Regions from separate parts of the Streptomyces sp. Y20 genome, predicted to be linked through region 2. Evidence: predicted binding sites of a transcription regulator. Region 2 holds the regulator's gene; each other region holds the start of a gene.

The links. The regulator HrcA, encoded in region 2, represses chaperone genes, less so after heat shock. The targets are predictions, from matches to a motif close to TTNGCACTCNGNNNNNCNGAGTGCNAA.
Region 1: groES (co-chaperone GroES) is a predicted target of HrcA. The motif match lies at 623-649, and genes of this name have one in related genera.
Region 3: groL (chaperonin GroEL) is a predicted target of HrcA. The motif match lies at 822-848, and genes of this name have one in related genera.

What each region holds. Positions count from the first base shown of each region.
Region 1 covers NZ_JBIDDP010000004.1:367,461-369,726, reverse strand. The annotation lists gene ACGFT1_RS13020 (polysaccharide deacetylase family protein) at 1-548, shown strand, start outside; gene groES (co-chaperone GroES) at 794-1,102, shown strand; gene groL (chaperonin GroEL) at 1,223-2,266, shown strand, end outside.
Region 2 covers NZ_JBIDDP010000005.1:313,075-315,340, reverse strand. The annotation lists gene ACGFT1_RS15790 (MBL fold metallo-hydrolase) at 1-475, opposite strand, end outside; gene hrcA (heat-inducible transcriptional repressor HrcA) at 639-1,655, shown strand; gene dnaJ (molecular chaperone DnaJ) at 1,656-2,266, shown strand, end outside.
Region 3 covers NZ_JBIDDP010000008.1:365,558-367,823, reverse strand. The annotation lists gene ACGFT1_RS22600 (MoaD/ThiS family protein) at 1-1, shown strand, start outside; gene ACGFT1_RS22595 (cold-shock protein) at 442-645, shown strand; gene groL (chaperonin GroEL) at 1,012-2,266, shown strand, end outside.

The DNA.
Region 1 (2,266 bases), on a different contig from region 2:
ACCGGATCGTCTTCCTCACCTACGACGACGGCGCCGAACAGGACCCCCGCTTCGTCGACATGGTCCGCGAACTGCGGCTGCCGGTCAGCGTGTTCCTCACCGACAGCGTCGCCGGCCCCGGCTACGGCCACTTCGCCCGCCTGCGCGCGCTCGGCGCCGGCATCGAGAACCACACCCTCGACCACCGGGCGTCGGCCGGGACGCCGTACGCCTCCCAGCGCGCCGAGATCTGCGGCCAGCAGCACCGGCTCCACGCCCGCCTCGGCGTCCGCCCGCGCCTCTTCCGCCCGCCGTACGGCTCGTACGACACCACCACCCTGCGCGCGGCGGCGGACTGCGGCATCACCGCGGTCGCCCTGTGGCGCGCCGCCCTGACCCCGGGCGGCCTCGTCTACACCCACGGCCCGCGCCGGCTGCGCCCCGGCGACATCGTCCTGGTGGGCCCGGACGAGTCGACGGGCCTGTCCCTGCGCGAACGCACCACGCGGGTGCTGCGCAAGGTGCAGGAGCGTGGGCTGACCGTCGGCCGTCTCGAGGACTATCTGTAGGCCCGGCACCGGCCGCCCGCGGGTCGACGGCGACGCCCCGGCACCCCCCGAATCGGGGCGACGCGCCGCGCGCACTGGCACTCCGCTTGACCGAGTGCTAATCACGGTCATAGTCTCGGCTCTGGCACTCGGCAGTAGAGAGTGCCAACAAAGCGACGGGCAGGTCCGGCACCCGCGACGACGGATCCACCTGGTCGCCACCTCAGACAGTCAACCCCGAGATCTCCGAAGGGGGAGGTCGGATCGTGACGACCACCAGCTCCAAGGTTGCCATCAAGCCGCTCGAGGACCGCATTGTGGTCCAGCCGCTGGACGCCGAGCAGACCACGGCCTCTGGCCTGGTCATCCCGGACACCGCGAAGGAGAAGCCCCAGGAGGGCGCCGTCCTCGCCGTGGGCCCGGGCCGGTTCGAGAACGGCGAGCGTCTGCCGCTCGACGTCAAGGTCGGTGACGTCGTCCTCTACAGCAAGTACGGCGGCACCGAGGTGAAGTACAACGGCGACGAGTACCTCGTGCTCTCGGCTCGCGACGTCCTCGCGATCATCGAGAAGTAATCACCTCAAGCACTTCGCTGCTCTGAGCTGCGCCCCTGGCCCCCGCGAATCGACAAGAAGCCGGGCGCCCGGGGCGCAGTCTCTTTTCACCCACTGATTTCGGAGAGGGCTCCCGCTTTCATGGCGAAGATCCTGAAGTTCGACGAGGACGCCCGTCGCGCCCTTGAGCGCGGCGTCAACAAGCTTGCCGACACGGTGAAGGTGACGATCGGCCCCCGCGGCCGCAACGTCGTCATCGACAAGAAGTTCGGCGCCCCCACCATCACCAACGACGGTGTCACGATCGCCCGCGAGGTCGAGCTCGAGGACCCGTACGAGAACCTCGGCGCCCAGCTGGTGAAGGAGGTGGCGACCAAGACCAACGACATCGCTGGTGACGGCACCACCACCGCCACCGTGCTCGCCCAGGCGCTGGTACGCGAGGGCCTGAAGAACGTCGCCGCCGGCGCTTCCCCGGCCGCCCTGAAGAAGGGCATCGACGCCGCGGTCAAGGCCGTCTCCGACGAGCTGCTCGCCACGGCCCGCCCCATCGACGAGAAGTCCGACATCGCCGCCGTCGCCGGGCTGTCCGCCCAGGACCAGCAGGTCGGCGAGCTGATCGCCGAGGCGATGGACAAGGTCGGCAAGGACGGTGTCATCACCGTCGAGGAGTCCAACACCTTCGGGCTGGAGCTGGACTTCACCGAGGGCATGGCCTTCGACAAGGGCTACCTGTCGCCGTACTTCGTGACGGACCAGGAGCGCATGGAGGCCGTCCTGGAGGACCCGTACGTCCTCATCCACCAGGGCAAGATCGCCGCCATCGCCGACCTGCTGCCGCTGCTGGAGAAGGTCATCCAGGCCGGTGCCTCCAAGCCGCTGCTGATCATCGCCGAGGACGTCGAGGGCGAGGCCCTGTCGACCCTGGTCGTCAACAAGATCCGCGGCACCTTCAACGCCGTCGCGGTGAAGGCCCCCGGCTTCGGCGACCGCCGCAAGGCCATGCTCCAGGACATCGCCACCCTCACCGGCGGCACCGTCATCTCCGAGGAGGTCGGCCTCAAGCTCGACCAGGTCGGCATCGACGTGCTGGGCTCGGCCCGCCGCATCACCGTCACCAAGGACGACACCACGATCGTCGACGGCGCCGGCAAGACCGAGGACGTGCACGGCCGCGTCGCGCAG
Region 2 (2,266 bases):
CGGTGTGGCCGGGGCCCACGTTCGCCAGCAGCGCCTGCCGGCCGCCGCCCAGGTCGAGCGTCCACTCGCCGGACACCGGGTGGCCGGGCGGGACCAGCGCGTCCACCGCCTCGTCGGTGTCGGCGGGCGGCAGGCCGTTCCTCAGCGCGTCCCGGCGCAGCTCCTCGCGCTGGTGGGCCAGGACCGCGTCCGTGCCCACGGCCGCGTACGTCTCGGCTCCGGCGAACGCGCAGGCGCCGAAGACGTGGTCGAAATGGGGATGGGTGAGAGCGAGATGGGTCACACGGCCGCCGGCCAGCGCCTCGGCCCGGGACCGCAGCCGGGCCCCCTCCGCCGGGCTCGATCCCGCGTCCACCACCAGCGCCGTGCCCGAGCCCAGGACCAGGCCCGCGGTGCAGTCCCAGCCCGGCAGCCGGCACCGCCCCACCCCGGCGGCCAACCGTTCCCAGCCCAGGTCTTCCCAAGTCACCGTCATACCGGCGACGCTAGCGCTACGGGCCGGTACGGCGGGACCGGCCTTGCCCGGTGCGTACCCGACGGCCGTACACTGGGCCGGGGAAGGCTGGCACTCGCACGGGCGGAGTGCCAGGCGGGCCCGACGAACGGACGAGGGGACGACGTGCTGGAGGTGCGCGCGGATGCTGAGTGAACGCAGGCTTCAGGTGCTGCGCGCGATCGTCCAGGACTATGTCGGCACCGAGGAGCCGGTGGGCTCCAAGGCGCTCACCGAGCGGCACAACCTCGGCGTCTCCCCGGCGACCGTCCGCAACGACATGGCGGCCCTGGAGGACGAGGGGTACATCGCCCAGCCGCACACCAGTGCGGGGCGCATCCCCACCGACAAGGGCTACCGGCTGTTCGTGGACAAGCTCGCCGGTGTCAAGCCGATGACCGGGCCGGAGCGGCGTGCCATCCAGAATTTCCTGGAGGGCGCCGTCGACCTCGACGACGTCGTGGCGCGCACGGTCCGGCTGCTGGCGCAGCTGACCCGGCAGGTCGCCGTCGTGCAGTACCCGTCGCTGACCAGGTCCACCGTCCGGCACGTGGAGCTGCTCTCGCTGGCTCCCGCGCGGGTCATGCTGGTGCTGATCACGGACACCGGCCGGGTCGAGCAGCGGATGGTCGACTGCCCGGCGCCGTTCGGCGAGGCCTCGCTGGCGGACCTGCGGGCGCGGCTGAACAGCCGGGTCGCGGGCCGACGGTTCGCGGATGTCCCGAAACTGGTCGAGGACCTGCCGGAGGCGTTCGACCACGAGGACCGCGGTACGGTCTCCACGGTGCTCTCCACTCTGCTGGAGACACTCGTCGAGGAGAACGAGGAGCGGCTGATGATCGGCGGTACCGCCAATCTCACCCGCTTCGGGCACGACTTCCCCCTCACGATCCGGCCCGTCCTGGAGGCCCTGGAGGAGCAGGTCGTGCTCCTCAAGCTCCTGGGCGAGGCGAAGGACCCGGGCGTGACCGTGCGTATCGGCCACGAGAACGCCCATGCAGGACTCAACTCCACCTCCGTCGTGTCGGTGGGCTACGGTTCGGGCGGCGAGGCAGTCGCCAAGCTCGGCGTGGTCGGACCGACCCGCATGGACTACCCGGGAACGATGGGAGCGGTACGCGCAGTGGCACGGTACGTCGGACAGATCCTGGCGGAGTCGTAAGTGGCCACGGACTACTACGCCGTTCTCGGCGTGCGCCGCGACGCGTCGCAGGATGAGATCAAGAAGGCGTTCCGTCGGCTCGCTCGCGAGCTGCACCCGGACGTCAACCCCGATCCGAAGACCCAGGAGCGGTTCAAGGAGATCAACGCCGCCTACGAGGTGCTGTCGGACCCGCAGAAGAAGCAGGTCTACGACCTCGGCGGCGATCCGCTCTCCCAGTCGGGCGGGGCCGGCGCGGGCGGTTTCGGCGCCGGCGGCTTCGGCAACTTCTCCGACATCATGGACGCGTTCTTCGGTACGGCGTCGCAGCGCGGGCCGCGCTCGCGCACCCGGCGCGGCCAGGACGCGATGATCCGGATCGAGATCGAGCTGGACGAGGCGGCCTTCGGGACGACCAAGGACATCCAGGTCGACACGGCCGTCGTCTGCAACACCTGCAACGGTGAGGGCGCGGCCCCGGGCACGTCCGCGCAGACGTGTGACATGTGCCGCGGCCGTGGCGAGGTGTCGCAGGTCACCCGGTCCTTCCTGGGCCAGGTCATGACCTCCCGGCCCTGCCCCCAGTGCCAGGGCTTCGGCACGGTGGTGCCGACCCCGTGCCCGGAGTGCGC
Region 3 (2,266 bases), on a different contig from region 2:
ATCCGCCCCATCATTACCTTCGGTAACGCCAGTGACATATCGTTCATGTGATTGCCCCCTCCGTAAGAGAAGCGGAGGGGGCAATTCTGTGTGATTGAGCGCGGTAGAGTTGGGGAACGCGGTCGCGGTCCACGGGTCGGCGGCCCTTCAATTCATGCCGCGCACCCGACAAGAAACGGCCAAAGTGCTGGGGTGTTCCGCGGCATTTGTTCCTTTTGCGGGGCCCGACTTGCCCTGAAGTCGGATGAATTCTCGCCACATTCCGGACCGCCCGAGTCCAGATTTCTCGTCCGATTGACCTGTTGCAGACGGCAGTTGGACAGATACATTCAGCCGCGGTCGACGCGTTCCGGCGCACGCCCCCGGCCAGTGGGGGGTGAGGTCTGACCCGGGTCCGCGAAGTGCGGATCTGTGCAAGGGCCAGTAATAGGGGAGTTAGGCATGGCTCAGGGCACCGTCAAGTGGTTCAACGCGGAGAAGGGGTACGGCTTCATCGCGGTCGACGGTGGTGCGGACGTCTTCGTCCATTACAGCGCCATTCAGATGGACGGCTACCGCACCCTGGAAGAGGGCCAGCGGGTGGAGTTCGAGATCTCGCAGGGCCAGAAGGGCCCGCAGGCCGACATGGTTCGCCTCGGCGCCTGAACGTTTCTCGTTGGCGAAGGGCCCGCACCGGCACAGGGTGCGGGCCCTTCGCCGTGCCCGGCTCCGCGCCGTTCCGCGCCGGTCCGTGGCGGGGTCCGCGTCCCGTTCGCGCCCGCGTCCGCACCCCGGGCGGGTGTTCGCGGGGGGCTGACGGAGGGCTCGTACCCCCCTGGGCGCTTGCACTCGACCATGCCGAGTGCTAATCATTGGCGTTAGCACTCTGAAGGTGAGAGTGACAACGAAGGACCGGGTCGGTGAGGCCCGCAGGCCAAGTGGGGCAAGGAACCACACGGCCGGCGAGCCGTCCGTCGCGGGCGCGGGCGCGGTCCGAAGGAATCACCCCCAGTCCTGGAGGGACCACTTCACATGGCCAAGATCATCGCGTTCGACGAGGAGGCGCGGCGCGGCCTCGAGCGCGGCATGAACCAGCTCGCGGACGCCGTGAAGGTGACGCTCGGCCCCAAGGGCCGCAACGTCGTCCTCGAGAAGAAGTGGGGCGCCCCCACGATCACCAACGATGGTGTCTCCATCGCCAAGGAGATCGAGCTCGAGGACCCGTACGAGAAGATCGGCGCCGAGCTGGTCAAGGAAGTCGCCAAGAAGACGGACGACGTCGCCGGTGACGGTACGACCACCGCGACCGTTCTCGCCCAGGCCCTGGTCAAGGAAGGCCTGCGCAACGTCGCCGCCGGCGCCAACCCCATGGCTCTGAAGCGCGGTATCGAGAAGGCCGTCGAGGCCGTCTCCGCCGCCCTGCTGGAGCAGGCGAAGGACGTCGAGACCAAGGAGCAGATCGCCTCCACCGCGTCCATCTCCGCCGCCGACACCCAGATCGGCGAGCTCATCGCCGAGGCGATGGACAAGGTCGGCAAGGAAGGCGTCATCACCGTCGAGGAGAGCAACACCTTCGGTCTGGAGCTCGAGCTCACCGAGGGCATGCGCTTCGACAAGGGTTACATCTCCGCCTACTTCGCGACCGACATGGAGCGCATGGAGTCGGTGCTCGAGGACCCCTACATCCTCATCGCCAACTCCAAGATCTCCTCGGTCAAGGACCTGCTCCCGCTCCTGGAGAAGGTCATGCAGTCGGGCAAGCCGCTGCTGATCATCGCCGAGGACGTCGAGGGCGAGGCCCTGTCGACCCTGGTCGTCAACAAGATCCGCGGCACCTTCAAGTCCGTCGCCGTCAAGGCCCCGGGCTTCGGTGACCGCCGCAAGGCCATGCTCGGCGACATCGCCATCCTCACGGGCGGCGAGGTGATCTCCGAGGAGGTCGGCCTCAAGCTGGAGAACGCGACCCTGGACCTCCTGGGCCGCGCCCGCAAGGTCGTCATCACCAAGGACGAGACCACCATCGTCGACGGTTCGGGCTCCTCCGAGCAGGTCAACGGCCGGGTCAACCAGATCCGCGCCGAGATCGAGAACAGCGACTCGGACTACGACCGCGAGAAGCTCCAGGAGCGCCTGGCGAAGCTCGCCGGCGGTGTCGCGGTCATCAAGGCCGGTGCCGCCACCGAGGTGGAGCTCAAGGAGCGCAAGCACCGCATCGAGGACGCCGTCCGCAACGCCAAGGCGGCCGTCGAGGAGGGCATCGTCGCCGGTGGTGGCGTGGCCCTGCTGC